DNA from 4 places in the Shewanella sediminis HAW-EB3 genome. Region 4 is predicted to be linked to each of the others. Evidence: predicted binding sites of a transcription regulator. Region 4 holds the regulator's gene; each other region holds the start of a gene.
What was found. Region 4 encodes ArgR, which controls arginine synthesis, uptake and breakdown. Its sites were predicted from a motif close to ANTGAATANNTATTCANT; they were not measured.

Region 1 (4,133 bases), 1.4 Mb from region 4:
TGCATTGGCTTCTTCCACCGAGAGGTCATTAACAAGCACGACAATATCTTTCAGGTAGAGACGGGCCGCCGTGTGACGGTTACGATCGAGTACCTCTTGAGTGACTTTTGCGGTTACGAAAGGGTTGCCATCACGGTCTCCCCCCATCCAGCTCGAGAAGCGTACCGGCGCTATATCCGTAGGCAGTTGTTTGCCTGTGCGTTCCTCAACCTGTTCGTTGAGTTGTCTGAGAAAATCGGGAATAGCCTGCCAGAGAGAGACTTCGATCGTGCTCAGGCCCCAACGCGCTTCGTCGACAGGGGTTGGCCTTTCATTTCTGATCTCATTGGTATGCCAAATCTGGGCAATCAATTGACGCAAGCGCAGGTGCTGTTGTTTCTTCTCTCTTTCGGTGAGCTGCGGATTTTCCAATGCAGCCAAAATATCGATCACCGATGCATATTTTTGAATGAGTGTTCGGCGAGAAATCTCTGTCGGATGCGCTGTCAGTACCAAGTCGATATCTAAATTTTCCAGACAATCGAGCATCTTCTCTTGATCTATGTTGCTACTCAGTACTCGCCCTAACAGCTGTTCAACCGGGTCTGGGACACAGACCAGTTCGTCACAGTTGCGACTGATGGTGTGAAACTGTTCGGCGATATTAGCCAAGTTGAGAAATTGGTTAAAGGCTTTTGCGAAGGGAACCAGTTCATTATCTGGCAGTGCAGTGAGCAGTTTGAGCATCTCATCTCTTGCTGCTTCATCTCCTTGCCGAGAACTCTTTGCCAGTTGACGGATCTGCTCGATCTTTTCAAGAAAAGCATCGTCTAAATTGGTGCGTATTGTCTCACCAAGAATTTGCCCTAAGGTACCCACATTTGACCTTAAAGACGCATACATATCTGCCATACGTGCTCCATACCTGAATTCATGCTAATCAACCACAATACCCAGCGTCAGCGCCTAAGGTCAATACAACTATTACAGATAATGTAAACTTATGTGCTCTACATCACTCGGCTGTCATCTACTGCCCGGGCTAAGTGCCTAAGAATAGTTTATTTACCTGAGTATGAAATGCCTAAGTGTTACTTGATACATGCATGATAGATAAGCTGTTTTAGTAGGGCTGTTGTTTGATCTATATAGGCAATGTCGAGATACTCGTCGGGTTGATGAGCTTGCTCTATACTGCCGGGCCCTAATACGAGTGTTTGACAACCAAGTTTAGAGATATAGGGGGCTTCGGTGGCATAATTGACGACTTCTGGTGCGTTTGCCGACAACTCTGCTACCAGACGGGTCCAGCTACCATTGGCATCACCAGCGAATGATTCGGAGCCTGGGTAAAGAGGGGCAACATTAATGCTGCCGGGATACTTGTCATTAATTGGTGTGAGGTAATGGGTCACCATTTGTTCTAACTCTTCCAGTGCCAGACCAGGCAGTGGGCGGATGTCGATATGGAGATCGCAGCATCCACAGATACGATTAGCTGCATCGCCACCATGAATATGACCGAAATTCATCGTAGGGTAGGGAACACTAAAAGCCTCCTCTCGGTAGTTATCGGCTAAGTGTTGTTTTAACTTAAGTAGTTGCCCCATCACTTGATGCATGATCTCTATGGCATTAAGTCCTTTAGCCGGATCGGAGGAGTGTCCGCTTCTACCTGTAACTCTGATACCTTGAGTTAAGTGCCCCTTATGCATATACACAGGTTTCAAACTGGTGGGTTCACCGATTATTGCATAGTCAGGGGCAATCGATTTGGCTGCTGCAAACGACTTGGCGCCATTCATGGTTGTTTCTTCATCGGCACTGGCGAGTATATGTAATGGGCGTTTAAATTGTGCCAGTGGCATATCTTTAACGGCTTCCAATACCAGAGCAAAGAATCCCTTCATGTCGCAGGTGCCAAGACCATACCAACGATTATCTTTTTCCGTTAATTTAAATGGATCTTGGCTCCAACGTCCCTCATCAAATGGCACAGTATCCGTGTGTCCTGCAAGCAGTAAGCCCCCTTTTCCAGTGCCCAAACTAGCAACTAAGTTATGTTTCTTCCTTGTGTTTGGCACCGGCTGCACTGTGCATTGGAAGCCTAAATCATCAAACCAGTTATGCAATAAGTCTATAACACCTTGGTTGCTCATATCTTGTTCGGCTTCGAGGGCGCTTATTGAAGGGGTAGCAATAAGTTGGCTAAAGTTGCTTTTAAGATCCGGGAGTGTAGTCATAAATTATCCGTAAAATATATATTCAAATATATTGCATAATTAGTTTGTTGTGATAGTCTATCAAACAGCTAAGACAAGTACCACACTACAGCGATTATTATTGAGAGTAAAAATGATGATTTCATATCAGAAAATTAACATAAAGGTTATGTGTACAGACTTCCTGCGACGATAAACTTGTCAAATTGGTATTTCTACCAGGGCTTAAGTTGTGCCCCCTCTTTTTTCTTTAAAATATAGCACCCAAATTAAGAAGTCATAGATTATGAAAAGCATTGCTATCATTGGCGCCAGTGGATACACGGGCGCACAAATTACCTCTCTCATTAATGCCGATGAAAACTTGATGATTCAAGGCTTGTATGTTTCGGAAAATAGTTTAGATAAAGGTAAGCCTTTGTCAGACTTATACCCAAGCTACAGTCATATTTCACTCTCTCTTTCTCCTCTCTGTGATGACGCAAAAATGCTCATTGTTGAGCAGGCCGATGCGGTGGTTCTTGCAACCGACCATGCCGTGAGCTTGCATCTGGCTGCATGGTTCTATCAAAAGGGCTTAACCGTATTTGATCTTAGTGGCGCATATCGTTTTTCAGATGTAGAACAATATCCTAAATGGTATGGCTTTAATCATGAATATCAAGATGTTCTCTCAGATGCTGTCTATGGATTAGCCGAGTGGAATAGTGAGCAAATCGCTAGTAGTAAGATGATTGCTGTTCCCGGCTGTTATCCAACAGCATCTCTAACGGCACTGAAACCTATTGGCATGTTTTTAACCGATGCATTTCCGGTTATTAATGCCGTCAGTGGTGTGACTGGTGCCGGCAGAAAAGCGCAGCTACATACCAGTTTTTGTGAAGTCAGCTTGACTCCCTATGGTGTGCTGGGTCATAGGCATCAACCTGAGATTGCCACTCAGCTGGGACAAGAGGTCATATTTACTCCTCATCTTGGCAACTTTAAGCGTGGAATTTTGGCGACGATCACGGTGCAGTTAAAACCAGAAAGCACCGAAGCCGATGTCGCAGCAGCATATGCTGTTTATGATGATGCTCCACTCATTACGGTCAAGCAAAACCAATTCCCTAAGGTCGATGACGTCGTTAACACTCCAAACTGCCACCTGGGGTGGAAGTTCGATCCAGAGACTCACTATCTCGTTGTCGCGAGTGCGATTGATAACTTGATGAAGGGAGCCGCAAGCCAAGCTCATCAATGCATAAGGATTCACTTTAATTATTAATTTTCAGTTTCGCGAGAGAGTAATGACTATGTCAGTAAATAAAAGCACGTTAGTACTAAAGGTTGGTGGTGCCCTGATGCAATGTGAAATGGGCATGGCCAGATTGATGGAAACGGCGGCTAAGATGATCGCCAGCGGCCAGCAGCTGATTATGGTTCATGGCGGAGGTTGTTTAGTCGAAGAGCAGTTAACCGCAAATGGTATGACGACAGAGAAACTGGATGGGTTGAGAGTGACGCCACAAGAGCAGGTACCTGTTATTGTCGGAGCATTAGCCGGAACCTCTAATAAAATTCTCCAAGGGGCTGCGATAAAAGCGGGTGTGACCTGTGTTGGCATGAGCTTAGGTGATGGCGATATGGTTTCAGCTAAAGTTAAAGATCCGCGTTTAGGCTTTGTCGGTGAGGTCAGCCCGAAAAGTGCAACATACCTGGAGTTCATTTTATCTCAAGGATGGATGCCGATAGTCAGTTCTATTGCCATCGATGCAGCGGGTCAGTTATTAAATGTTAACGCCGATCAAGCGGCAACAGTGTTAGCCAAACTTGTCGATGGAAAATTGGTTTTACTCTCTGATGTTTCAGGTGTTTTAGATGGTAAAGGACAGCTAATCAAGAGCTTAAACCGTTCTCAAGTCGAAGAGTTGACAAATATCGGTGTTATCG
Region 2 (4,133 bases), 2.6 Mb from region 4:
ATGAATAAGGCCATCGGCCTTTGTTGCCAGCCATATATTGCCATCGCTGTCCTGACTGAGATCGGTAAATTCAGTATCGGGTAGTGGACTGTTTAAATGGTGGTAGAAGCTAAAGGTGTCGTGACTTGGATGATATTGGTTTACTCCATCGTTTTTTGTGAGTAACCAGAGTTGTTTTTTCTGCCCATAAAACAGTCGGGTGATGTGCTTTCCACTTGGTCCATGTTGGTCATTGGTGACGTCGTAAACCTTGAAGTTTTTACCGTCAAAACGGTTGAGGCCTGCCTGAGTTGCGGCCCAGAGAAATCCATCACTGTCGGTAACGATATCGTTGACCGTATTCATAGACAGACCATCTTCGGCTTCATAGAAGTCGAAGTCTGGCTGTTTGGCCATGGTGAGAGGTATACACCCTAATAGCCATGTCAAAATGAAGATGTGAATTCTCATTCCGGTGAGTTTTTCTTTAATTATTTGTGTCTGTTAAGTCTTTAAGTTTAGAAGTAAATCGTAAAAGTGCGAGGCGAAGTGATGGGATAAAAAAAAGAGTGGCAAAGCCACTCTTTTTTTTACTTAATACCGATTGGTATAAAACTTATCTAGAAGATCAGGTGAGCAACACCGGCAATGATAGGTAAGGTGACCAGAGTACGTAAAATGAATACGACAAATAGCTCGAAGATATTGACCGGTATTTTACTGCCAAGAAGTAAGGCACCCACTTCACTCATGTAGATAAGCTGAGTGACTGACATTGCCGCAATGACAAAACGCGTCATATCTGACTCGATTGAGCTTGCCAGAATTGAAGGAATAAACATATCAGCAAAGCCAACCACGATGGTTTTTGATGCCTCAGTCGCCTCCGGAACTTGCAATAGCTCGAGTAGTGGGATGAAAGGCATACCCAGATAATCAAATATCGGCGTATATTCGGCGATAATCAAGGCAACTGTGCCTATGGCCATAACGACTGGTATGACACCAAATACCATATCGATGACATTTTTAAGGCCATCTGTGAGCGTATGTTTGATCCCGCCGGCTTTCGATGCCTTATTGAGCGCCTGATCGAGTCCCCAAGAGAAAACACCGTGCCCGTCAGGGATCACTTCGTCATCAGGATGCCTTGGAGTATCGTCAATATACTTGTCTTTTTTCCAACATAAGGGGGGCAGCTTAGGCACGATAATAGCCGCCATAATACCAGCCAAACAAACCGTCAGGTAGAAGGGGACGAACATGTGTTCTAATCTGACCTGGGAGATAACCACTAAAGAAAAGGTAATAGACACGGCCGAGAATGTGGTACCAATTACCGCAGCTTCCCTTTGAGTATAGAGACGAGATTCGTACTGCTTGCTCGTCATCAAGATCCCTACACTACCGTCGCCAAGCCAGGAAGCCATACAGTCGATGGCACTACGTCCCGGCAGATTGAATATGGGTCTCATTATTTTGGTTAACATGGTGCCGAATAGCTCCAGCAAACCAAAATTAAGCAGGAGTGGCAGTAACATTCCAGCGAATATAAACACACAAAACAGTACCGGAAGTAGGTCGTTCAAGACCAGCGCGCCGGTATCTCCTGAGCGAATCGCTTCCGGACCCACACCTGAAAATGTCAGTAAGATAAACACTGCACCTAATATTCTGGTTAATAGCCACATAGGTGAAATGTTGAGCAGAGAGTTTAAAAAGGCATTGCTAGTGATAAATGCAGGTTTCAGTAACTTGGTCATCGCTGATGCCAGCGCGGTGAAAACAACCACGCCAGTCACTATGGCAGTTAATGCATCACCAAGGAGAGCCTGCAGGCCTTTTGAAACGATAGCGATAGGAATGGTAATCGCGTCCTGATAGCTGATAGGTGTCATAAATAGTAATAGCCCTATTAATGACGGAATAATAAATGTCAGTATCGTTTTTATGTTATGGGTTTGTTTTTCAGCCACTTTTTTTACTCTAAATTGTCGGTTTGGCACAATTGCAATAAGTTATCATTTCATCCAATTTGAAATATGCTATGAATATCCATTCAAATTAAGGCTGGCAAGGTTACCCCCTTAATTACAGTATGTAAATCGTTTCTCTGGGCGGATTAGGTTAACCACGAAAAGAGAATAGTTATTACATCTTTTTGAGTATTTATATTGTAACTCACTGGCGGGATAATGCACCATGTACTTTTTGGTGAATAGCTTGTTAAAACATATGGATAAACTTGTTTCGCGAAAAAGGTTGGTGCTGTTGTGTAGCGGAGGGAGACTTGGGAGCGGCATAAAAACTCTCATGCCGCAGTTGTTATCATCCGAAAGAGTCTTGTTTTTTATTCCAATATTAAAGTAGGTTAGTAGAGGGCAAGCGATTCTTGAAAGATAATTGTAAAAAATCTGAGCTAGACCTCGTTAATAGAACATGATTCCATATATGTTATTCGGCTAGTGTATTGGTGAACTAAGGAAATATGATAGAGAAGAGTATAAAGCTATCCAGTCTTGCGTTTAAGTTCGGGACGCTGGGAATTGTCGGGCTTTTGATGGGCGTTATTCTATCCGCCTTAGGCTTTCAAGACTTTGAAGGCCATAACTTCAACTTCTTTAATCATACTCTCAGTGAGCTTGGTCACTATGGGCATTCAACCTTTGCTGTGGTGATTAATGGTGGGCTCTTCTTTGGCAGTTTAAGTTTGATTTTATTTTGCCTTTTCTCTATTCAACTGATCGACAGCAAACTACTTTATTCATTATTTCTCTCCTTGGTACTAACGTTTATGTCACTTGCGGCAGCCGGATTATTTCCTGTCAACGTATACCATCTGCATACCATGGCGATTAAGTATTTTTTCTATTTCGGTAGTTTTAGCTCTTTTCTCTATCTCGTATACCTATCGATGAAGGGGAGACTGTTTTACTCGAGCTGGAATGCCGTTACCGGCATATTAACCTTTATCAGCTTCTTATGTTTCTTAGTGCTTTCCCATATAGACTTAGGGTTGATAGCGGGAGACAAGCAGTTTTACCAAGAGATGGTGATGGAGTTACCCAGACCCGATATCTGGTGGCCGGCAACTCTTGAGTGGTTAAGTCTGACTCTGTTTATGCTTTGGGGAATGGGCATGGTACAAAGCCTGAGAAATCAAGCACAAATCAAGCAGGTTGAGGAAGGTGAGAAGAGCAAGGCCATAAGGAGTTAATCCCTACAGCCTTGTTTGACGTTGCACTTAACTCAGATTATTAAAGCCAGCCTCTTGATACCAGTAGCCGTTACAGCGATCTTCTGTATTCGCTACACGCCCCGAAACATCGGCTTCAAAAAGCTGCTCCGCAAGCGAAATACACTGCATGCCGGAAGGCGATACCCTGAAGTAATCCACTCCCATTTTTGCCATCTCACCAATTTCAGGTGAAAGATCGATACAGGCCGCCGATTGTGTCTGTATACCGTTCAATCTCAGTAGCGGTTGAGATTCCTGAGTTTGGGCCAACAGCCCCTTTGGGTTTGAGAGACAGATGGTTTGACATTTATCCTTTGCCAGCCCTTGATGCCGGGCTGTAAAACAACGTGCAGAGAGTGCAAGAGGCAGATACCCGTGTCCGAATACTTCAACCTCGAATCCTGGTTTCTCGACCGAAAGTACCGTATTTAGCCAGTTTTTTGATAACTCAACGGGCATTACGAATCGCTGCATGCCCCAAGCATGAAGTTTTTTTAAGCTGGCCAGATTATAGTTATTTACCGTTGGTCCGCAAATAAAGGGCAGGCCTTTTTCCTTGGCAGCCTGAACGGCCCCCATATCATTGGCTTCGATGATAAACTCACCATTAGCGACCTGTTTCTTCAATTCGCTATATTCAGAGGGGGCTTCGAGTAGGGCCAATGTAGAGATAACGACCTCTTTACCCGACTCTCTCAACATATTCGCTATTTCCATATAGTCAGAAAATTTGAGTTCTCGTCGTCGACTGCATATGGTTTCGCCCAAATAAACTAATGGGATCGAACTATCGGCAACGGATTTGTAAAACTCCATTACCTTCTCTTTTGGCCAGCAATAAAGCAGAGGGCCGAGTGATGCTTTCATTTTATCTTCCTGTGTTCGAACACCAATTTTATCACTGCCAGGTACGCTC
Region 3 (4,133 bases), 680 kb from region 4:
GATCACGTTTCAGCGACTGAAATTTTGATCCATCGTGTGATCTGGTCATTTGTTTTTGTGACCATGCTCATGTTCATTTTTGGTGGGTTCTCCAGGCTGAGACAAGTATTGAAACGCCCTAAACAGCTGGCGGTACTCACACTGACATCCGTCCTGATCGCAGGAAATTGGCTGCTATTTATCTGGGCAGTGAATAATGACCACATGCTGGATGCCAGTCTGGGATATTTCATCAACCCTCTGGTTAATGTCATGCTAGGTATGGTTTTTCTTAGCGAACGGCTAAGGAAGCTACAATGGTGTGCCGTAGCCTTAGCCGGGGCCGGTGTGCTGGTTCAGTTGATCTCGTTCGGCTCGATTCCCCTGGTCTCACTGGGCCTGGCTTTCTCTTTCGGTTTATACGGGTTACTGCGAAAGAAGGTCAATGTCGATGCCAAGACAGGACTATTAGTCGAAACCGCGATTCTCTTTCCTATCGCTATGATCTATCTGTTCGCCAATATGGGGGACGCACTCACTAATCTGATGACCAATACCCTATCTAACAACCTACTCTTGATGGCAGCGGGTATAGTCACAACCATACCGCTACTCTGTTTCGCCGCCGCAGCGGTTAGAATTCCGCTCTCCATGCTGGGATTCTTTCAATATATCGGCCCCAGCATCATGTTTATACTCGCAGTTACGCTCTACAAAGAACCCTTTGATCTGGAGAAGGGGATCACCTTTGCTTTCATCTGGAGCGCATTGATCCTGTTTAGTATCGATATGCTCTATAAGCGTAAAAAGCCTCTGAGAGAGTCCTGAAACTTTCTCTGATGCAGTTTTAACGGCAAGATGAACTAAGGACGGAACAGTTCCAGACATAAAAAAGGAGGTGATAACACCTCCTTTTTTGTTGCCAGTTTACCTAATACCAATCGGTATAAGAAAGTGGTCAACTCAGAGTTATTTTTGGCTGCATAATTCAAGGCGAAAGAGTGAGAGAATGGTGATCCCTTTTGAACTCATTCAACACAGAAGTAGGCTGCCAAAAACACTCCTGAAAGGCGAGTTTTAGCGCTTCCGATACGGCGTTAACGAGCTTAAACGTAGAATAACTATGTTCCTCACTCGTTGCCTTGCCTCACAAGCGCTAAATTCTCGCTGAGTGACCACACCTTTATACCAATTGGTATTATAGCTCAAGAGCCAGTATTTTAGACTTTCTCTGATAATTGTATAACTGCTTCTTTTTATCCGGTAACTCATCGACCTCAACGATTTCGAAGCCATGCTCTAAAAACCAATGAATGCTTCTGGTCGTCAATGCAAAGAGTCGTGAGTAGCCCCTAACCCTCGCCTGCCCAATGATATTGTTGAGTAAAATACTTCCTCTATCCGCATCGCGATACTCAGGGTGCACGACCAGACAAGCAAATTCACCGGCATTATCCTCTTCAAACGGATAGAAGGCGGCGCAGCCTATTACTAAGCTATCACGCTCAATCAACATAAACTGTTCGATCTCCATCTCCAGTTGTTCACGTGAGCGGCGCACTAATATTCCTTTCTCCTCTAACGGACGGATCAGGTCTAAAATGCCACCAATATCACCAATGCCCGCACGGCGCAGACGTTCTGCACTCTCGGTAACGATTTGCGTACCCACACCATCTCTGGAGAACAACTCCTGAAGCAGGGAGCCATCATCGAGATAGCTGACAAAGTGACAACGGGATACGCCATTTCGACAGGCATCGATACTGGCTTTTAGAAATGCCTTTGTCCCCAAGCAGACATGAGATTCCTGATTAAGATTATTGAGGATCTGCTGGGCTTCGTTTGGCATTAACTCGGCCAACACCTCACCAAAACTATCCAGAATACCTTTCTGAGAGCTGAAGCCTATCATCTTGTCGGCCTTCAGTTTGACCGCAATTTGAGTCGCGACCTCTTCCGCAGTTAAATTAAAGCTCTCCCCCGTTACCGACGCCGCGATCGGACCAAGTAACACTATGCCATTATTGCCTAACTGAGCCTTAAGACCCTGAACATCGATTCGTCTTACTTTGCCACTGAGGCAATAATCCACGCCATCATCGACGCCTAAGGGCTGAGCAATAACGAAATTACCACTGACCACATTAATTTGAGCACCTTGCATGGGCGTATTACTCAAGCTCATGGAAAGCCTTGCTGTAATATCGAGTTGAAGGCCACCCACAACCTGCTTGATAACCTTGAAAGCATCCTCTTCGGTGATCCGCACCCCATTATAATATTCAGGGACGATGCACTTATCAGCCAGCGCTTCATCGATCTGTGGTCTGGCACCATGCACCAGAACAATCTTAATACCTAAACTATGCAGCAAGGCAATATCGTTGATAATCGAGCGAAATTGATTTTGGGCCAAGGCCTCACCGCCTAACATCACGACAAAAGTCTTACCCCGGTGAGAGTTAACGTATGAGGCAGAATGACGAAATCCATCAACGAGTTCAGTGGTACGCACGAGTAATATCTCACCTTAATTCATCAAATATGCAGTCATTTGAAGTATGACATGGTAATAAAACCATGTTATTGCATTTTAATGCAAAATTAAAGCATTTATTTTCACGGCGAGATATAGGGTAAATAACTAAAAACAGGAGAGAATGGAAATGATTAGCAGGAAAACAAGAGGAGTGTAATGTGAATTTTTATTGAGTAATAATTAAAATCATTTTTTCAGAATATAGAAAAACAGGCAAAAAAAAGCCCCTGAAACAGGGGCTTTCTAGAAGTAAGAATCAAGCAATTACTTGATTTTAGCTTCTTTGTACATAACGTGCTGACGAATAACTGGATCAAACTTCTTGATTTCCATCTTTTCAGGCATGTTACGCTTGTTCTTTTCAGTCGTGTAGAAATGACCAGTTTTAGCGCTAGAAACTAGCTTGATCTTCTCACGATTACCTTTAGATTTAGCCATGGTTTATTATACCTTCTCGCCGCGGGCACGAAGTTCAGCAACAACAACTTCAATACCTTTCTTATCGATGATACGCATACCTTTAGTAGAGATACGTAGCTTAACGAAACGCTTTTCGCCTTCTAACCAAAAACGATGGTTTTGTAGGTTAGGTAAAAAACGACGACGTGTCGAGTTTTTCGCGTGTGAGCGGTTGTTACCAACCATTGGTTTCTTGCCAGTTACTTGGCATACTCTTGACATGTCAAACTTCTCCAAAACAATATATATAACGCTCGAGCATTAATGTACCTCGAATATGGCCGTCGCCTGAGGCACACAACAGAGGGCGCATTTTATACAGGATCTAAAAATAAAGATCAAGGGATAGTTAATCTATCCATCCCCGCTCTGCAAATGAAACTATCTCGCGATCGCCTACAACCATATGATCTAGCAAGGAAACATCTATGGTTTCGAGTGCAAACTTCAATCGCTCAGTAATTCGCCTATCGGCCAGACTTGGCTCCGCAACTCCTGATGGATGGTTGTGGCAGACAATCACGGCCGCGGCCTTTTTCTCAAGCACCAGGCATACCACATCACGCGGATATACCGAGGCTGAATCTATGGTGCCACGGAATAATTCGACAAACTGAATTACTCTATGTTGGCTATCCAACAATAAAATAGCGAACACTTCATAGGCACGATCTGCTAATTGTCTCATTAAATAGTCCCGAGTTAAATCAGGATCACTCAATATTTTTCCTCTTTTTAAATTTTGTTGGGAAATTCGCTTGCTTAACTCGGCTGCCGCCTGAAGTTGAGCAAACTTTACCGGCCCCATACCTGGCATTCTGCACACCTCAATCTCAGAGGCCGTGAGAAGTTCTCTAAGCCCGCCGAATTGACCAATCAGATTCCGCGCCAGCTCAACAGCGCTTAAGCCCTGTACGCCATTTCTAAGAACGACAGCAAGCAACTCCGCATCGGATAACGGTCCAACACCTAATTTTAAAAGTTTTTCCCTTGGCCCTTCTCCATCGGGCCAATCTTTAATCCCCATCACAACCTCCCTTTGTGATTTTTTATCTGTTCTTGAGTATGGTCGAGTTTTTAAAACTTGTGTCCTCCACTTCACCAGGTTTGTGATATGTTAGGCGGCAATTCAATTTAGCGACTGATTTCACCT
Region 4 (4,133 bases):
GTGACCGATTCGATATACTTCACCTGGTTGCTAATGAAGTTTGCCAAATGTTTGAAGGCCTGGTTGAACTTATCGAAGAAGAGCGTGGCTTCCGGTTTATGGATAACCGAGACCTGACAGGTTTTGTCGATGGAACGGAGAATCCCAAAGGTCGTAACCGTCAAGAGGTGGCACTCGTCGGAATTGAAGATGAGGCGTTTAAGGGCGGCAGTTATGTCCATGTGCAGAAGTTCGCTCATAACTTGAGTAAGTGGAACCGATTGCCGCAGAAAAAGCAGGAAGATATTGTCGGCAGAACCAAATTAGATAATATTGAGTATGCCTCAGAGGACAAGCCATTAACCAGTCATATTAAGCGTGTTAATTTAAAAGACGCCGATGGTAAGTCAATGGAGATATTAAGGCAGAGCATGCCTTACGGAACGGTAAAAGAGCAAGGTCTGATGTTTATCTCTACTTGCCGTAACTCAGTAAACTTTGAACATATGCTTAAGAGTATGGTTCACGGCGACGGCCACGGAAATCATGATCATCTGCTGCACTTTACTCAGGCTCTGACCGGCTCCTCTTTCTTCGCTCCTTCGCTCGACTTTCTGGAAAATCAGGCTGGCGAATAAGATTTGACTGATTGAAACAGACACAAAAAACGCACTATTTTTAGTGCGTTTTTTTATTCCTAAAAGAAGGTATCTAGCTGAGTTATCATTATTTATCGGTATCGGTATCGGTATCGGGATCCCAGTAATTCGTCGGCCGTTTGGCGTATATTTCATCGACGGCCCTGACTAACACCTTATTATTCTCCGGATAGACAACGACATCGTGCTTATCTCTATTGCCGATGACGAGGAAGGTAAACTCTTCATTCGAGTCGTTTCTTAGGGTATGTGCAATGGCGGTATCGGCATTAAAACAGACATAATCTCCCTGTTTAAAAGGGTGGGGCTCACCGTTAATAAGCAAGGTGGCTTCGCCCTGTAGGGCATATAAGTGTTCCTCCTCTTTGGTATGGTAATGTGCAACTGTCGATATCTTTCCCGGGGCGAGGCGCTCCATGGTGACGCCGATTTTTTCGCAACCTACGGCATCGCCTATGTGTTTTTGTTGGCTGGTATATTTAGCTGAATGTTGCCAGGATTCCCAGCAAATATCATCGACTTTAATTATTTTGGTTGTTGTCATAAAGTATCCTTAGCCCTAGATATAGCTTTCGAATCTCTAATTTCTCATGAATGTTATGGCAATTCAATATATTGGATACAATCAAATTTTCTGGCAGGGAAGGGGAAAACAAAAAGAGACGCGAAGCGCCTCTTTGAATGTGAATAGATTTGAATCTTGCTGAGTGTTCAGAACATTCCGATAGCAGCTTGTGAACAGGCGCCACTAACCACAAGCCTGTAAGAGTTAGTCATTAAAATTAAACAGTGACTTCACCGTATCTAAGGTTTTATCTATCTCATGAATATTTGATGGCGTGATGAAAATCGTATCATCGCCGGCAATTGTACCAAGAATACCTTCAGGCTTTCCTATCGAGTCGAGAAGGCGTGCGATAAGCTGCGCCGCCCCAGGACTGGTTCTTACCACTATCATGGATTGGTTGTGATCGACATCCAATACTAAATTCTTTAGTGGGCTACCTGCTGTCGGTACTCCCAGCTCCGCCGGAAGGCAATAAACCATCTCTTGTTTCGCATTACGAGTGCGCACAGCCCCAAACTTGCTTAGCATCCTTGAGACTTTGGATTGATTAATATTTCCGTACCCTTCAGCCTGAAGGGCGAGGACAATTTCACTCTGAGAGCCAAATCGCTCCTCTTTCAAAATTGCCTTAAAGGTCTTAACTAGGTCGTCTTGACTTCTATTTGCTTGCATAATTTTATTGTTCTTTATTCAAAAATCATTGCCATGTTGAATATAACTGGTGTTTTTGTCAACAAATATCCGAGTTTTATGAATAAAAATGCAACTTAAGGTGTGTGGCGAGGTGTATAAGTAAATAAATAGTAACCGGAACAAGGAGGAGGGGGCATGGCAAGGTTTTTTTAGTACTCGAGGTAGAGTGTGTGTTTGCTCTTATGTTGCTTTATTGCGCTTATTTCGGTTGTTTATTGATGTAGAACAAAAATTTATTCTAACCAAGACTAAGGGATAATTGAATTTTAAGCGTGATTACAGTAATGTGGCGGCATTGAGAGATATAGATCTATATCACAAATATCCAAGAAATGACGGAGATAACTATGAAAGTTGCTGTACTTGGTGCCGCTGGCGGTATTGGCCAGGCTCTTGCCCTACTATTAAAAACTCAATTACCTGCAGGTTCAAAATTGTCACTTTATGATATTGCTCCTGTAACACCTGGTGTTGCGGTTGATCTTAGTCATATCCCGACAGCCGTAGAAGTTAAAGGTTTTGCCGGTGAAGATCCAACACCTGCGCTTGAAGGTGCGGACGTTGTATTGATCTCTGCCGGTGTGGCTCGTAAGCCTGGCATGGATCGCTCGGATCTATTCAATATCAATGCCGGCATTGTTAGAAATCTGGTCGAGAAGTGTGCCGCTGCTTGTCCTAAAGCACTTATCGGTATTATCACTAACCCGGTTAACACTACAGTCGCCATCGCCGCAGAAGTACTAAAAGCTGCTGGTGTATACGATAAGAATCGTCTTTTCGGTGTAACGACACTCGATGTGATCCGTTCTGAAACCTTTATTGCCGAAGCAAAAGGTCTGAATGTTGATGATGTTAAGATCAATGTTATCGGTGGCCACAGTGGTGTGACTATCCTTCCGCTTCTTTCTCAAGTTCAAGGCGTAAGCTTTAGCGATGAAGAAGTTGCAGCATTGACTACACGTATCCAAAATGCGGGTACAGAAGTGGTTGAAGCTAAAGCCGGTGGCGGAAGCGCGACTCTTTCCATGGGCCAGGCGGCATGTCGCTTCGGTTTGTCTCTGGTACGTGGTCTTCAAGGTGAAGAGAATGTGATTGAGTGTGCCTATGTCGACGGCGGCAGTGAACACGCAGATTTCTTCGCACAGCCTATCCTCTTAGGTAAGAATGGCGTTGAATCGGTACTGGCCTACGGTGAAGTCAGTGAATTCGAAGCCAATGCTCGTGATGCTATGCTCGATACACTCAAGGCCGATATCAAGCTAGGTGTAGAATTCGTTAAATAGTCATTTCAGGGCTTACTACCGGTTGGTAATAGGTCCAAGCAAAAAAAGGAGCCTCAGGGCTCCTTTTTTATTGTTCGAATGTTAGGCGTAAGACTAGTTGCTACGCTCTACGGCAATCTTAGCTAATGATATCAGTGCTTGTTTGTAATCACTCTCAGGGATGATTGACAAGGCTTCTATTGCCTTATCAGACTCCTCTAGTGCGCGCCTGAATGTATAGTCTAAGGCACCGCAGCTGTGCAATGCATTGAGGATCTCTTCAATATTCTGAGTACCATCCCCTTTTTCTATTGCCGTGCGGATTAACTCTTGCTCTTTTTCAGTACCGTGTGCCATGGCATAAATAAGTGGCAGAGTTGGCTTACCTTCAGCAAGATCATCACCAATATTCTTGCCTAACTCTTCGGTATCGGCAGTATAGTCCAATAGATCATCGGTTAACTGGAATGCCGTCCCTAAGAACTTCCCGTAATCGGCCAGTGCGTTTTGCGCTTCGATAGGGCTTTGTGCAAGTACACCGGCTAAACGTGTGGCAGCCTCGAAGAGTTTAGCTGTTTTACAATAGATGACACGCATGTAACTCTCTTCAGTCGTGTCAGGGTCATTACAGTTCATTAGCTGCAATACTTCACCTTCGGCAAGCACATTCGTGGCATCGGCAAGCACTTCAAGGACTTCCATGTTGCCAAGTTCAGTCATCATCTGAAACGAACGTGTATAGAGGAAGTCGCCTACCAATACGCTTGCGCTGTTACCAAAGAGTGCATTGGCCGTCTCTCTGCCGCGGCGCAACATGGACTCATCGACAACATCATCATGCAACAGCGAAGCGGTATGGATAAACTCGATAATTGCCGCCAGCTTAAGGTGTGCTTCACCTTTATAGTCGATGGCACGAGCTGCCAGGATAGATAGTAGTGGACGCATGCGCTTACCACCACCATTGATAAT

Region 1: a site for ArgR is predicted at 2,232-2,249, ahead of argC (N-acetyl-gamma-glutamyl-phosphate reductase). Genes of this name have one in related genera too.
Region 2: a site for ArgR is predicted at 2,026-2,043, ahead of SSED_RS17525 (YjiH family protein). Genes of this name have one in related genera too.
Region 3: a site for ArgR is predicted at 2,568-2,585, ahead of argA (amino-acid N-acetyltransferase). Genes of this name have one in related genera too.

Annotation. Positions count from the first base shown of each region.
Region 1 covers NC_009831.1:5,247,222-5,251,354, reverse strand. The annotation lists gene ppc (phosphoenolpyruvate carboxylase) at 1-891, opposite strand, end outside; gene argE (acetylornithine deacetylase) at 1,071-2,222, opposite strand; gene argC (N-acetyl-gamma-glutamyl-phosphate reductase) at 2,488-3,468, shown strand; gene argB (acetylglutamate kinase) at 3,497-4,133, shown strand, end outside.
Region 2 covers NC_009831.1:4,075,818-4,079,950, reverse strand. The annotation lists gene SSED_RS17530 (two-component regulator propeller domain-containing protein) at 1-396, opposite strand, end outside; gene SSED_RS17525 (YjiH family protein) at 600-1,955, opposite strand; gene SSED_RS17520 (hypothetical protein) at 2,468-3,196, shown strand; gene SSED_RS17515 (U32 family peptidase) at 3,224-4,084, opposite strand; gene ubiU (ubiquinone anaerobic biosynthesis protein UbiU) at 4,116-4,133, opposite strand, start outside.
Region 3 covers NC_009831.1:450,277-454,409, reverse strand. The annotation lists gene rarD (EamA family transporter RarD) at 1-807, shown strand, start outside; gene argA (amino-acid N-acetyltransferase) at 1,178-2,497, opposite strand; gene rpmG (50S ribosomal protein L33) at 2,786-2,959, opposite strand; gene rpmB (50S ribosomal protein L28) at 2,966-3,202, opposite strand; gene radC (RadC family protein) at 3,330-4,007, opposite strand.
Region 4 covers NC_009831.1:1,133,601-1,137,733, forward strand. The annotation lists gene SSED_RS04880 (Dyp-type peroxidase) at 1-617, shown strand, start outside; gene SSED_RS04885 (cupin domain-containing protein) at 706-1,182, opposite strand; gene argR (transcriptional regulator ArgR) at 1,408-1,878, opposite strand; gene mdh (malate dehydrogenase) at 2,247-3,182, shown strand; gene ispB (octaprenyl diphosphate synthase) at 3,276-4,133, opposite strand, start outside.